4 regions of the Streptomyces sp. CA-142005 genome follow, and region 1 is predicted to be linked to each of the others. Evidence: riboswitches for the same ligand, from Rfam matches in the RefSeq annotation. Region 1 holds a riboswitch; each other region holds the start of a gene.
The links. A riboswitch is a leader RNA that binds a small molecule or an ion and turns the genes downstream of it on or off. The one in region 1 is predicted to bind cyclic di-AMP.

Region 1 (3,616 bases):
CGCCGCCGAGGCGGGGGCACGCGTGCGTGTCGTCGCACGCGGCCGCGGCAGGGTCGCCTTCGGCGCGCCGCCCTGGAAGCAGCCAAAGCTGCGTCCCGAGTCCCCGTTCGGCCGCGCCTGGTCGCTGTGGGCCTTCAGCTACTACCCGCACCCCTACCGCTATCTGCCCGAGGCCACCCGACACTTCCTGGTCCGCCGGGTCCTCGGACCGCTCGGCGCCTGGTGGCTGCGCGAGCGCTTCGAGAGCGCGGTGCAGGTGCAGGACGTGGAGCGGGTCGTGAGCGCGGAGGCACGGGACGGCAGCCCCGTTCTCACCGTCCGCACCCACGGCGGGCACACCGAGCGGCTCGCAGCGGACCACGTCATCGCCGCCACCGGCTACCGCGTCGACATCGCGGCGATGGACTTCCTCGGCCACGAGCTGCGTACCCGGCTCGCGGTGAGCCGCGGCACGCCGAAGCTCGGCCCCGGGTACGTCTCGTCCGTTCCCGGCCTGTATTTCACCGGCCTGCCGGCGGCGTCGTCGTACGGCCCGGTGATGCGCTTCGTCTGCGGCACGGAGTTCGCCTCGCCGCGCCTGACGAAACACCTGGCGTCGGCCCACGGCTGAAGCCGCCGACCGCCCGTGCCGAGTCCCGTCATCAACCTGGAGTCGCAAGGCACCACTTGGGGTGGAACAGCACGTAAGTGCGCAGGACGACAAGGTGAGTCGGTGGGGCCCGGTATCCGTATTCTCTGATCATGGCAGCCTCCCCCACATATGCACTGATCGCCACCGACCTGGACGGAACGCTGCTGCGCGGCGACGACACCGTCTCCGACCGGTCGCTCGCCGCGCTCGCGCGGGTGGCGCGGGCCGGCGCCCGGCACCTGGTGGTGACGGGCCGCCCGGCCCCGCGGGTACGGCAGCTCCTCGCGCACCTCGGCTGCACGGGGCTCGCGGTGTGCGGGCAGGGCGCACAGGTCTACGACGCCGGGACCGGCCGCCTGCTGTGGTCGGTCCGGCTGGACCGGGAGCTGGCCGAGACCGCGCTCGGCAAGATCGAGGCCGAGGTGGGGCAGGTGTACGCGGCCGTGGACCAGGACGGGGTCGACGGGCTCACGCTCATCGAACCCGGCTACCGGATGCCGCACCCCACCCTGCCCGCGGTGCGGGTCGACCGGCGTGACGACCTGTGGTGCGCGCCCATCAGCAAGGTGCTGCTGCGCCATGCCGAGCTGTCCGACGACGAGTTGGCGGCCACGGCGCGCGGCGTGGTGGGCGACCTGGCGACGGTCACCATGTCCGGGCCGGGGACCGTGGAGCTCCAGCCGTCGGGGGTGACCAAGGCGACCGGTCTCGCGCTGGCCGCCGAGCGGCTCGGGATCGCGGCGGAGGAGGCGCTGGCGTTCGGCGACATGCCCAACGACATCCCGATGTTCGACTGGGCGGGGCGCGGGGTCGCCATGGCCGGCGCGCACCCCGAACTGAAGGCGGTGGCCGACGAGATCACTCTGTCGAACGAGGACGACGGAGTCGCCGTCGTCCTCGAAAGACTGTTCCCGACCGACTGACCGGCACATCAGTACACGGCCGCCCCGGAAGGAGCGACGGCCGCCCGGTGTGCCCCTCCGTCAGGTGAGGGCACACCGGGCGGCCGATGCCGTGCCGGTCGGCGGGACCGTCAGTACGCGCTGTGCACGTTGTCGATCGAGCCGTACCGGGCGGCGGCGTAGTTGCAGGCCGCGGTGATGTTCGCGACCGGGTCGTAGGGGTCGAAGGAGGTGCCGGCCACGTGGTACGCCTTGAAGGTCGGGTCGATCACCTGGAGCAGCCCCTTGGACGGGATGCCCTTGGCGGCGTTGGAGTCCCAGAGGTTGATGGCCTTCGGGTTGCCGGAGGACTCCCGGATGATGTTGCGATAGATGCCGTTGTAGGTGCCCGGAATGCCCTTCTGGGCCATGATCGCGAGGGACTCGCGGATCCAGCCGTCGAGGTTGTTCGAGTACCCGGCGGTGGTGGTGGAGGCAGCCTTGGAGGTCGTGCCGGTGGCTGCGGAGGCGCTGGTGGCGCCGATGAGCGAGAGGGTGAGGACGGCGGCGCCGGTGCCGGCGACCGTGAGGGCGCGGACCAGGCGGTTGTTGCGCGGGCGGCGGTGCTTGGCGGCAGCAGACATGGGGAAGTCCTCTCCGTCGCCTGCGAGGTGAGCTGTCGGGTTCGGGCGGGGAGGTGCCCGGCCGCGTCTTCCTGAGAAGGCGTGGCTTCACCCCGAGCCGTTCCGGTGCGACGTGTGCCGACCGGCCCGGCGACTTACCTGGGTCCCCCGCTCCTGCCGTACGAATGAGTTCGTCGATGGGTCACGCGGGCGGCGGCAGGATTCGGCGTCCGCCCGACGGCCCGGAACGTATGCGAGAGCACATGCCGGGAACAAGTACCGGATGCACACTAAGTACTATTTGACCTTTGTCTGTGGCATATGGGGTACTTGATCCTTTGCGGTTGCCAACCCTCAACTCGCCGATGTGACAAGGGTGGAGGTGGCCTGACGGGCTCCTGGGGGTCGCAGGTCGGCCGTGACCCAATTCACGAAATAACAAAGTATTTCAAATCGGACATGGGGGGTTCGGGTGGATCGGGTGGGTGATGGCGCCCGTGGTGGAGCCTGTCGCGGAACCCGTGACGGGCCGTCTGTCGTTGTCTGGGGCGTAGGCATTACTCCGCTCGCCCCCTCGACTCGCGACAAAGCATCTGGATTCCTGTTAAGTCGATAAATGTCCGCTCTTATCACTTGATCAAAAACATACCGGTCGTGATCCGATACCGCCCAGGCTGGACCGGTGGGCGCTATCGGTGATCGAAACAGGACCGGATACGCTGAGTTGAGTGATGGCAGCGACCTATCGACAAACCGTGTAATCGCCAGCAGACACCAGCAGACAGGAGACCCCTCGTGACCGTCGTCGGGCCGTTCGGGCTGAGCGTGCGGGACCAGGCTCTGGAAGCCGATGTCCAGGCCGGATTGGCGGCTGTCGAGGAAGGCTTGCTCGAGGCCACCAAGAGCGAGGTCCCGTTCATCACGGAGGCCGCGCAGCACCTCGTACGAGCCGGCGGGAAGCGGTTCAGGCCGCTGCTCGTGATGCTCGCGGCCCAGTTCGGCGACCCCTACGCGCCGGGCGTCGTGCCCTCGGCCGTGGTCGTGGAGCTGACCCACCTGGCCACGCTGTACCACGACGACGTCATGGACGAGGCGGCCGTACGGCGCGGCGTGGACAGCGCCAACACCCGCTGGGGCAACTCCGTCGCGGTCCTCACCGGCGACTTCCTCTTCGCCCGCGCCTCCCAGATCCTCGCCGACCTCGGCCCCGAGGCGGTCCGGGTGCAGGCCCTCGCCTTCGAGCGGCTGGTCACGGGCCAGATCCTGGAGACCGCCGGCCCCTCCGACGGCCGCGACCCGGTCGAGCACTACCTGGACGTGCTCGGCGGCAAGACGGGCTCGCTGGTGGCGGTGTCGTGCCGGTTCGGCGCGATGATGTCCGGTGCCGACGAGACGGTCGTCGACGTGCTCACCCAGTACGGCGAGCGGCTCGGGGTCGCCTTCCAGCTCGCCGACGACGTCCTGGACATCGCCTCCGACTC
Region 2 (3,616 bases), 1.4 Mb from region 1:
CGATATGGGAAACTGGTCTAGACAACCCTGAAGACTGAAGGGCAGCAACACATGGCTGAGCGCCGCGTCAACGTCGGCTGGGCCGAGGGCCTCCACGCCCGCCCCGCCTCCATCTTCGTCCGAGCCGCCACGGCCGCAGGCGTCCCGGTGACGATCGCCAAGGCCGACGGCAACCCCGTCAACGCGGCCTCCATGCTGGCCGTCCTGGGCCTGGGCGCCCAGGGCGGCGAAGAGATCGTGCTGGCCTCCGACGCCGAGGGCGCGGACGTCGCCCTGGACCGTCTGGCCAAGCTGGTCGCCGAGGGCCTCGAGGAACTGCCCGAGACGGTCTGAACAGCAGCACGCTGATACGCCGGAGCCGCGTCGCCTTTTCGGGCGGCGCGGCTCTGTGTTTCCGGGCTCATTGCGCGCACACCGGAATCAGGGCAGCGAAAATACGGCGCAGCCGAATTACTCTTCTTTGTATACGGCGTCCGTGTTAATGCCGGAGGCCCGACATGTTTACGGCGTGTTGCGAAGTCCTCACACGCTCGCCGGCCCCGGAAAAGCGCAGCCGGTGCACGGCCGTCGCGCGCTCGGTGTGCAGCGCCGTGAGCGCCCGCGCACGCTCGCCGTCGCCGCGCGCCACCGCGTCGACGATGGCGCCGTGTTCCGCCCAGTAGTCCACCGGGCTCGGCGGCGCCTCCACCGCGTACATCCAGGCGATCTTGTGCCGCAGCTGGGTGAGCATCGTGGTCAGCGAGGGGCTGCCACAGGCCTGGGCGAGCGTCTCGTGGAACCAGCCGCCCAGCGAGCGCAGATCCTCGCTGTGTCCCCGTCTGGCCCGCTCCTGGCCCAGCCTGACCAGGCCGCGCAGCACTTTCAGATGGGCCTCGGTGCGCCGCTGGGCGGCCCGGGCGGCCCCGAGCGGCTCCAGCAGCAGGCGCATCTCCAGCAGGTCGGCGGCCTCCTGCTCGGTCGGCTCGGCCACGCACGCGCCCGCGTGCCGGCGGGTCACCACGAAGCCCTCAGCCTCCAGGGTGCGCAGGGCTTCGCGGACGGGGACGCGCGAGACGCCGTAGCGGCGGGCGAGGACTTCCTCGGTCAGCCGGCCGCCGCGCTCGTAGACACCCGCGACGATGTCGTCCCGGATGGCCGTGCACACCGAGTGCGCCGGAATACGCATGACCGACCTCCGCCTTAATCCCCGTGAAACGTCGACGATGGACGCGTGTTCCGTGACTCTATTCCAATGAGCCGGAATTTCCGACGGCGGGTCGGAATCCATGGATATTTTTTGGTCAGCGGGCCGGGTCGCGGCCGTGAAAAACGACGAAAGCCCCGGCTCGGTGAGCCGGGGCTTCGCATGCCGCGCGCGGGGGCGTCAGACGTTCACGCCGTGCTTGCGGAGGTAGGCGACGGGGTCGACGTCCGAGCCGTAGTCGGGGGTCGTACGGGCCTCGAAGTGCAGGTGCGGGCCGGTGGTGTTGCCGGTCGCGCCGGACAGGCCGATCTGCTGGCCCGGGGTGACCTGCTGGCCCACCGAGACGCCGATGGACGACAGGTGGCCGTACTGGGTGTACATGCCGTCGGCCATCCTGATCACGATCTGGTTGCCGTACGCGCCGCCCCAGCCGGTGGAGACGACGGTGCCGGCGCCGACCGCGTGCACGGGGGTGCCGCTCGCCGCGTGGAAGTCGATGCCGGTGTGCGAGCCGGAGGACCACAGGGAGCTGCTGGCCCGGTAGCCGGTGGAGACGTAGGAGTTCGTGATCGGGGCGACGAAGGTGTTCAGCAGGCGCTTGCGCTCGGCCTCCCGGGCGGCGCGGGCCCTGGCCTCGCGCTCCTCCTTCGCCTTCTTGGCGGCGGCCTCCTCGGCCGCCTTCTGCTCGGCGGCCTGCCGCTGCGCGGCGGCCTGCGCGGCGATGTGCTCGGCCACGTCGTCGCTCAGGGTGAGGACCGGTGTGAGGCCGGTCTGCTCCACGGTGTTCTCGGCGGCGAGCGCCGGGGAGGCGGCGAGGGTGCCGATGACACCGGTGGTGGTGAGGGCCGCGATGCCCGCCGCCTGAGCGGTGGTGCGCTTGACCCGGCCGGGCTTGCGGTGCTTCCCGGTGGCGCACATGAACGCCATGGAGTGGCTGGTCCTTTCCTTCCCTCTCGCCTACCGGGTTAGCTGACGGGTTCGGAGCAGGAAGGTCTCCTACGGGCTCCCTCGCGGCTCGCGCTGGCGCCCGATTCACCCCAGGGACTGCGTGGGTCCCCGGCTCCCCTGGCTCGCGCCGTACGGGGACTCGGCGATGACTGTCCGGTGCCGCGGGTGCGGCGCACTGCCCGACGAACAGCCTGGGCGACGCTACGTAAGCCAGCTTGGGAACCCCAAACCGATCCGGGCTTTTGTAGCGCATGCCACAGGGCAGACAGGCAACCTCCGCCTCAAATCGGGCATCTGGGGTAGGGCTGGGAAACGGCAGGGGCCCTGACGGTCCGTAGACCGTCAGGGCCCCACGCGCGCGTGCGGCCTCCCGGGCGCACCCGGCCGCCGCGACGGCGCGCTCTACTCGGCCGCCACCACGGTCACTTCACCGATGCCGAGCGCCTCCACCGGCGCCTTGATCTGGGAGGCGTCGCCGACGAGGACGGTCACCAGGCGGTCCACCGGGAAGGCGTTCACGACGGCCGCCGTGGCCTCCACCGTGCCCGTCGCGGCCAGCTGCTGATACAGCGTCGCCTGGAAGTCGTCGGGCAGGTGCTGCTCGACCTGGTCGGCCAGCGTGCTCGCCACGGCCGCCGCGGTCTCGTACTTCAGCGGCGCCACCCCGACGAGGTTCTGCACGGCCACGTCCCGCTCGGCGTCGGTCAGGCCCTCCGCCGCGAGGGTGCGCAGCACCTTCCACAGGTCCTCCAGCGCCGGGCCGGTGTTGGGGGTGTCCACGGAACCGCTGATGGCGAGCATCGACGCGCCCGTGCCGTCCGGCGCGGACCTGAGGACCTGGCCGAACGCGCGCACACCGTAGGTGTAGCCCTTCTCCTCGCGCAGGACGCGGTCCAGGCGGGAGGTGAGCGTGCCGCCGAGGCAGTAGGTGCCGAGCACCTGGGCGGGCCACACGCGGTCGTGCCGGTCGGGACCGACGCGGCCGATGAGCAGCTGTGTCTGCACGGCGCCGGGCCGGTCCACGATGACCACGCGCCCGGTGTCGTCGGCGGTCACCGGAGGCACGGGCCGCGGCTCGCCCGCGGTGCCGGTCCAGGCGCCCAGCGTGTCGCCGAGCAGCGCGTCCAGGTCGACGCCGGTGAGGTCGCCGACCACGACCGCGCTGGCCGTGGCGGGGCGTACGTGCCGGCCGTAGAAGGCGCGTACGGCGTCGGCGTCGATCTTCTCGACCGTCTCCTCGGTGCCCTGGCGGGGACGCGACATGCGCGAGACCAGCGGGAACAGCTCCTTGGAGAGCTCCTTGGCGGCCCGGCGGGAGGGGTTGGCCAGCTCGTGCGGGATCTCGTCCAGGCGGTTGCGGACCAGCCGCTCCACCTCGCTGTCGGCGAATGCGGGCGCGCGCAGCGCGTCGGCGAGCAGGCCGAGGCCCTTGGCCAGGCGGGAGGCCGGGACCTCCAGGCTGAGCCGGACGCCGGGGTGGTCGGC
Region 3 (3,616 bases), 1.4 Mb from region 1:
ATGACGGCGAGGACGGCCTTCTCGACGCCCTTGCCCTGGTAGCGGTTCGGGTCGCCGTCGCGGAGCTCGATGGCCTCGAAGGCGCCGGTGGAGGCGCCGGACGGGACGGCGGCACGACCCGTGCTGCCGTCGTCGAGGCCGACCTCGACCTCGACCGTGGGGTTGCCTCGGGAGTCCAGGATTTCCCGGGCTACGACGACGTCGATGGACGGCACGAGCATCTCCTTCTTGGATGTGACGCTGGAAGTGCGGGGCTGTGTGCCTTACGGCTGTGCCTTGCGACTAGAGCCTAACCGTCCCCGGCGCGTCGGCCACCGACCGACCGTCCCGTGGACAGGAGAGACACGCAGACGGTACCTATTGTTCACCCACGGAACAAAGGGGCCTGCCGGTGAGGCCCTGCTGAAGAGTGGGGAAACGCAAGACCCCGCCCCGGCGCGTACGGGGGAACACGCGCCGGGGCGGGGAGCCCGTGGGGACGGGGGTGGCCCTCACGAGGCCCTCAGCATGCGGGCCGGGGATGTGAGGGCACTGTGAGCCCGTTCGGAGCCAGGCGTCACTTCAGGTGCAGCTGCTGGCCCGGGTAGATGAGGTCGGCGTCCTTGACGATGTCCTTGTTCAGCTGGAACAGCTTCTGCCAGCCGCCGGCCACGTGGTGCTTCTCGGCGATGGCGCTGAGGGTGTCGCCCTTGACGACCTTGTACTCGCCGTCGCCCTTCTCGACCTTCTTGCCGGTCGGGGTGGTGACGGTCTTGCTCGCCGACGGGGCCGTGCGCGTGGTGGAGCGGGTGGCGGCCTGGCCGGTGGAGCGGGTGGCGGTGCTCTTGGTGGTGCTCTTGGTGGTGCTCTTGGCGGCCGCCGGGGCGGAGCCGTTGTACGGCGTGCTCGACAGGCCCGTGCCGCACACCGGCCAGGCGCCCTTGCCCTGGCCCGCGAGGACCTTCTCGGCGACGGCGATCTGCTGCGCCTTGGTGGCGAGGTCGGCACGCGCGGCGTAGGCGGTGCCGCCGTACGCGGCCCAGGTGGAGTTGGTGAACTGCAGGCCACCGTAGAAGCCGTTGCCGGTGTTGATGGACCAGTTGCCGCCCGACTCGCACTGGGCGACCTTGTCCCACTCGGAGGCGGTGGCGGCGGAGGCGTTGCCGGCCGCCATCAGCGGGGCGGCGACGGCGGCGCCGGCGACACCGGCGAGCGTGATGGCGCGGACGGCCTTGGACGGGCGACGGTGCGTGCCCTTGCCGGAGAACAGCATGGATCGATCCCCTCACCGACGCCTGCGAGGTGAGCTGTCGGGTTCGGGCCGGTTGAGTTGCCCGGCCGCGCACTCGTTCATCCGAGGCGCGGCTTCACCCCAAGCCGGACCAGCGTCAACCGCTGGGCCCGGCGCTTACCTTGGGTCCCCCGCTCCTGCCTACGGCGCTTGACGCGACGACTGTTCCCGGGCATCCGCTGGCAGGATTCGGCGTTGCGGCTGCCGGGGCTCGTGGTGACGAGCGGTCCTGACCGTAGACATGCGATCGTCGGATTTTCAAAGACGATCAGGGCTTCTGAGACTCATCCCACACTTTCACCAAACCGGACATCAGCCGCGAAGTGGGGCGTCAATTCCCGCTAGCCGTCGCCGTTTTCGGCATGGACTTCCAGGGTCTGACCGGCGGCGATGTGGTCCGGGTCGGCGCCGATGACCTTCTTGTTGGCGGCGTAGAGCGCATGCCACCCGCCGTCGACGTCAAGGGAGTCGGCGATGGAGGCGAGGGAGTCGCCCTCGCGGACGGTGTAGGTGTCCGATCCGCGGCCGGCGTGGCGGCCGGAAGGCGTGGCGTTCTGACCGTTTGTCACGCTTTCGTCCGCGCTCTCGCCGCGGTGACGTCCGCCACTGCCGAGCGCGCCGGTGTCGACCAGGCTCCAGGAACCGGCACTCTGCTGGTAATTGTCCGGGTTGTCGGCGCTCGGGGTTGCTGTGGGAGAGCTGTCGCCTCCCTGTGAACCTCCGCCGTCGCGCGAGCCGGACTTGTCAGTCTTGTCGGACTTGGGGGTGCTGGTTCCGGTGAAGTCACCGGCGCCGTCCGGGGTTCCGGTGGCGTGGCTGCCCGAGCCCGGGGCCGGTGCGGTGCTCTCGTCCGAGGAGGAGCCGGTGGAGTCCGAGCCGGAGGAGTCCGAGCCGGAGTTGGAGCCGGAAGCGGAGTCCGAGGAGGACGAATCCGACAGACCGGACGAGCCGGAGTGGCCGGCCGAGCCGGACGCGTCACCCGAACCGCCGGAGCCACCGACGCCGGGGTCGACGTCGACCGAACCGGAGTGGGAGGTCAGCCCGGCGGTCAGCGCACACATGGCCCACGGCTTGGTGCCCTGGTCGGCGAGGATCTTCTCGGCGACGGCTATCTGCTGCGAGCGGCTGGCCTGGTCGGCGCTCTCGGCGTACTGCGTGCCGCCGTACTCGTCCCAGTCCTCCTGCGAGATCTGCAGACCGCCGTAGTAGCCGTTTCCGCTGTCCGCGCTCCAGGAGCCGCCGCTCTCGCACTCGGCGACCTTGTCCCACGTGGTGCCGTCGGCCGCGTTGGCGCTCGCGGCGCCGAGCAGCGGGATGGCGATGGCGGAGCCGGTCACCCCGGCCGCGACGAGGAGGGCCGGAGCCTGACGGGGGCGACGGTGACGACCGTTCCCGGAGAGCATGCGGAAGCCTTTCGTGCGACAGCAGGACCGGCGGGCGAAGCAGTGCCTCTCGCCACGCTGATGAGTGAACGTATCGGCAGACGATCACTTGTCACAAGTTCATGCCGCGCAGATCACGTGAAGATCACAGTGTTGAATGTTTGTCATCTCCTGCTGTGCGGCGGCCGATCGTCCCCTCCTGCCCGCTTTGTCACCCGTCGGAACGGCGACGCCTCACGCCCTGCCCGCGGGGCGGCCGCGACCATGGACTCGACATGACCCCCCGGGGGGCTTCCCGTCCAGGAGGACACGATGGCGCGGCACACCCGGCTGCCCGGCGAGTCCGCGGACTACCTCGCCGCACGCGAGGAACTCCGCGACGCCGAGATCGAACTCATGCGCCACCGCGAGAGGGTCGCGGCCCTGCGCAGGGCGCTCCCGCAGGGCGCCGCGGTCGACGACTACGTCTTCCTCGAAGGCCCCGCCGACCTCGACGCGGGCGACACGCCCGTCCGCGAGGTCAGGCTGAGCGAGCTGTTCACCGGCCCCGGCCGGCCGTTGATCGTGTACCAGTTCATGTACGGCAAACGGCAGACCGACCCGTGCCCGATGTGCACCCTGTGGATCGACGGCTTCAACGGCGTCGCCCATCACGTCGCCCAGAACGCCGACCTCGTCGTCCTCGCCGCCGCCGACCCGCCCACCCTGCGCCGGCACGCCCGAGCCCGCGGCTGGTCCCGGCTGCGTCTGCTGAGCGCCGGGGACAGCACCTTCAAGTACGACCTGGGCAGCGAGGACGAGGACGGTGCGCAGGACTCCACCGTCTCCGTCTTCACCCGGGACGCGGACGGCACGGTCCGTCACTTCTACTCCGCCCATCCGCGTATGTCCGAGGACATCGACCAGCGCGGCATCGACCTCCTCAACCCCGTCTGGCACCTCCTCGACCTGACGCCGGGCGGCC
Region 4 (3,616 bases), 180 kb from region 1:
GTGTCCTGGTACTCGTCGACCAGGACGTGCCGGAAGCGGCGGCGGTAGTGCTCGGCGACGTCCGGGAAGGCGCGCAGCAGGTTGACCGTCGTCATGATCAGGTCGTCGAAGTCGAGCGCGTTGGCCTCGCGCAGCCGCGACTGGTAGAGCGCGTAGGCCTGGGCGAGGGTCTTCTCGAAGCCGTCGGTGGCCTGGGCGGCGAAGTCCTCCTCGTCGATCAGCTCGTTCTTCAGGTTGCTGATCTTCGCGCTGAACGACTTCGGCGGGAAGCGCTTGGGGTCGAGGTCCAGGTCGCGGCAGACCAGGGCCATCAGGCGCTTGCTGTCGGCGGCGTCGTAGATCGAGAACGACGACGTGAAGCCGAGCTTCTTGGACTCGCGGCGCAGGATGCGCACGCACGCGCTGTGGAAGGTCATCACCCACATCGCGTTCGCGCGCGGGCCGACGAGCTGCTCGACGCGCTCCTTCATCTCGCCCGCGGCCTTGTTGGTGAAGGTGATCGCGAGGATCTGGCCCGGGTGCACGTGCCGCTCGGCGAGCAGGTGGGCGATGCGGTGGGTGAGCACACGGGTCTTGCCGGAGCCGGCGCCGGCCACGATGAGCAGCGGGGAGCCCGCGTGCACGACCGCGGCGCGCTGGTTGTCGTTCAGCCCCGCCAGCAGGGCCGCGGCGTCGAGGGCGGGGCGCGGGGCGCCGTCGCGGTAGTACGCGTCCCGGTCCGGCGGCACGTCGAACTTCCCGCCGAACAGATCGTCCGGAAGCGACTCCGGAGCGTGATCGTCCTCGGGCGGCGGCGGGGGCTCCTCCTCGTGCCCGCGAGGGGCCTGGAGGTCCGCCAGGAAGCTGTCGTCAAAGAGGCTGCTCATCGCTCTACGAGTCTAGGGCGCCCCACCGACAACCGGTCGCCGTCCCCGGAACATGGCGGGCCCGGAACGCAGCCGGTCTTCACCGCCGAGTGGCCCGCGGCCTGCTCACACAGGGGAACCGTCCGATGACATAGGAGCGAAACCCGGCCCAGGTCACGAAAATGTATCGGACATATCACGCACCAACCTTCACAGGAGTCACACGAGTTGGCTAGCGTGCGTCCGGGCCGTACGACCCCTACCGGCGAACCCCGCCGGGCCGCGCGGCCTCCGCCGAGTCCGGCGCGCCGCAGGGCGCCCGGAGCCGGGGACCCACCGACCTTGGGGTGAATCGGCCGGCTCCCACCCGGGACGCCGCCGTAGGGCAACCCTTCCGAACCACCGCCCGAACCCGACAGCTAACCCGGTAGGCGGCCCATTGGAAGGAGTCGCCTCCCTTGGCGTCGCACCGCAAGCCGCGCCCCGGCGGGACCATCGGAACGGGCCTTCGCACCCCCGCCCTCGCCACCGCCGCCCTCACCTCCATGGCCGTGCTCTCGCAGACCGCAGAGGCCGCCCCCCGTACCGATCACGCCAAGCCGAGCCTGGAGGAGGTCGAGAAGAAGGTCGACGATCTCTACCGCCAGGCGGAGTCGGCGACCGAGAAGTACAACGCGGCCAAGGAGCGGACCGGTAAGCAGCGGGGCCGCGTCGACGCCCTGCGCGACGACCTCGCCCGGCGCACCGAACGCCTCAACAAGGCCCGCGAGGAGCTGGGTTCGTTCGCCGCGGCCCAGTACCGCACCGGCGCCGCCGCTCCCGACACGGCCACCTTCCTGCTGGCGAACGACCCGCAGGACTACTTCGACCAGACCCAGCTGATGAACCGGCTGACCTCGCGGGAGAAGCGCGCGGTCGACGACTACATCGGCGAGCAGGCCACGACCATGAAGAAGCGGCGGGAAGCCGCGCAGAGCCTGCAGACGCTGAACGACTCCCAACACGACCTGCAGACCGCCAAGTCCACCGTCCAGAAGAAGCTGGCGTCGGCCCGCGAGCTGCTGTCGCAGCTGAACGCCCAGGAGAAGGCGCGGCTGGCCGCCATCGAGCGGGAGAAGCAGCAGGAGGCGGCGCGCAAGGCGGCCGAGCTGGCGAAGCAGCAGGCGGCCCAGCAGCAGGCAGCGCAGCAGCAGGCCGACTCGTCGTCGTCCTCGTCCACGGGGTCAGGGTCCGGATCGGGCTCGACGGGCTCCGACTCGTCCGGGTCCACCACCACATCCAGCTCGTACGACACGAAGGCCGAGAAGGCGATCGCCTTCGCCCGCGCGCAGATCGGCAAGCCGTACGTGTGGGGCGCGACCGGGCCGGACTCCTACGACTGCTCGGGCCTCACCCAGGCCGCCTGGAAGGCCGCCGGCGTCACGCTTCCGCGCACCACGTACGACCAGGTCGATGCGGGCACCACGGTCTCGCTCGCCGACGCGCGGCCGGGCGACCTGATCTTCTTCTACGACGACATCAGCCACGTCGGCGTCTACATAGGCAACGGCATGATGATCCACGCCCCCAAGCCGGGCGCGTACGTCCGCGAGGAGTCCATCTACTACGGCGGAGAGTCGATCATCCACAGCGTGGTCCGCCCGGGCTGACGGCCTGCCCCGGGCCGGGCGCGCCTCGGCTCTTTCGCGCTCCACGCGGGCGTGCCGGGGAATTGCACGTCCGCGTGGGCGCGCCCTGTCCAGGCGCGGGGCTGCCCGCTCTTCCCGCCTCATACACGCGTACCGGCGTTTTTGCTCATCACGCGCGCGTGCCCTTCCGGGCAGGGCCGCCGCGGCTCCCTAGCATCGGCGCATGCCCGGCATCTCAGGTCTGCGCGTGTGGTGGGCGGGGCGGTCCCCCGCGGCCGGAGCCGCCGTGATGGCGACCGGCATCCTGTCGGTGGGGCTGCACATGACCGGCGACGAGGCGGTCTCCTGGGTGGCGCTGGCGCTGACGTGCGTCGCCTGGGCCGTGCTGGCCGCGGGGTTCGTGCTGCGGCTGGTCGGCGAGCGGGGACGCTGGGCGACCGAGGCGGAGAGCCCGGGCGCGCTCACGTCCGTCGCCGCGACCACGGTGCTCGGCACGCGGATCTCGGCGCTGGGCCGGCAGACCCTGGCCGAGGCGCTCCTGGCGCTCGCGGCGCTGCTCTGGCCGGTGCTGCTGTTCCTGGTCGTACGGCGCTGGAGGCCGCGCATGCCGGGGGCGGTGTTCCTGTGCTGTGTGGCCACAGAGGGGCTCGCCGTCCTGGCCGCCACGCTGGCCACGGCCGAGCGCACGGCATGGCTCGCGCACACCGCGCTGGTGCTGTTCTGGCTGGGCCTGGCGCTCTACGGCCTGGCGCTGGTCCACTTCGACGCACGGCAGGTGCTGGAGGGGCCGGGCGACCACTGGATCGCGGGCGGCGCGCTCGCGATCTCGGCGCTGGCCGGGGCGAACCTGCTCATCGCCGGGGACTCGGGCATGTACCTGTGGAACGACGACGACCGCGGCGTGCTGCACACCGTGACGGTCGTGCTGCTCGTGCTGGATCTGGTCTGCTACGTCGCGCTGCTGGCCGCCGAGGCGGTGCGGCCCCGGCCCGGTTACCACGTGCTGCGGTGGGCGACGGTGTTCCCGATGGGGATGACGGCGGTGGCGACGCTGTCCGTCGCGACCGCCTTCGGCGTCCCGTGGCTCGACTGGCCGGGACGGGTGCTGCTGTGGGCGGCGGTGGCGGTGTGGCTCGTGGTCGC

Region 2: linked by a shared signal. The riboswitch ahead of ACQPXS_RS33520 (M23 family metallopeptidase) and the one ahead of ACQPXS_RS27215 (transglycosylase SLT domain-containing protein) in region 1 are both predicted to bind cyclic di-AMP.
Region 3: linked by a shared signal. The riboswitch ahead of ACQPXS_RS20845 (transglycosylase family protein) and the one ahead of ACQPXS_RS27215 (transglycosylase SLT domain-containing protein) in region 1 are both predicted to bind cyclic di-AMP.
Region 4: linked by a shared signal. The riboswitch ahead of ACQPXS_RS28120 (NlpC/P60 family protein) and the one ahead of ACQPXS_RS27215 (transglycosylase SLT domain-containing protein) in region 1 are both predicted to bind cyclic di-AMP.

The regions. Positions count from the first base shown of each region.
Region 1 is NZ_CP192078.1:5,804,602-5,808,217, forward strand. Features, by position in the region: gene ACQPXS_RS27205 (FAD-dependent oxidoreductase) at 1-610, shown strand, start outside; gene ACQPXS_RS27210 (HAD family hydrolase) at 742-1,554, shown strand; gene ACQPXS_RS27215 (transglycosylase SLT domain-containing protein) at 1,665-2,156, opposite strand; cyclic di-AMP (ydaO/yuaA leader) riboswitch at 2,161-2,342, opposite strand; gene ACQPXS_RS27220 (polyprenyl synthetase family protein) at 2,931-3,616, shown strand, end outside.
Region 2 is NZ_CP192078.1:7,194,659-7,198,274, reverse strand. Features, by position in the region: gene ACQPXS_RS33530 (HPr family phosphocarrier protein) at 52-333, shown strand; gene ACQPXS_RS33525 (GntR family transcriptional regulator) at 479-1,165, opposite strand; gene ACQPXS_RS33520 (M23 family metallopeptidase) at 1,364-2,110, opposite strand; cyclic di-AMP (ydaO/yuaA leader) riboswitch at 2,123-2,286, opposite strand; gene ACQPXS_RS33515 (M16 family metallopeptidase) at 2,534-3,616, opposite strand, start outside.
Region 3 is NZ_CP192078.1:4,447,366-4,450,981, forward strand. Features, by position in the region: gene eno (phosphopyruvate hydratase) at 1-221, opposite strand, end outside; gene ACQPXS_RS20845 (transglycosylase family protein) at 557-1,252, opposite strand; cyclic di-AMP (ydaO/yuaA leader) riboswitch at 1,257-1,429, opposite strand; gene ACQPXS_RS20850 (transglycosylase family protein) at 1,612-2,673, opposite strand; gene ACQPXS_RS20855 (DUF899 family protein) at 2,965-3,616, shown strand, end outside.
Region 4 is NZ_CP192078.1:5,986,844-5,990,459, reverse strand. Features, by position in the region: gene pcrA (DNA helicase PcrA) at 1-866, opposite strand, end outside; cyclic di-AMP (ydaO/yuaA leader) riboswitch at 1,128-1,296, shown strand; gene ACQPXS_RS28120 (NlpC/P60 family protein) at 1,304-2,494, shown strand; gene ACQPXS_RS28115 (tellurite resistance/C4-dicarboxylate transporter family protein) at 2,697-3,616, shown strand, end outside.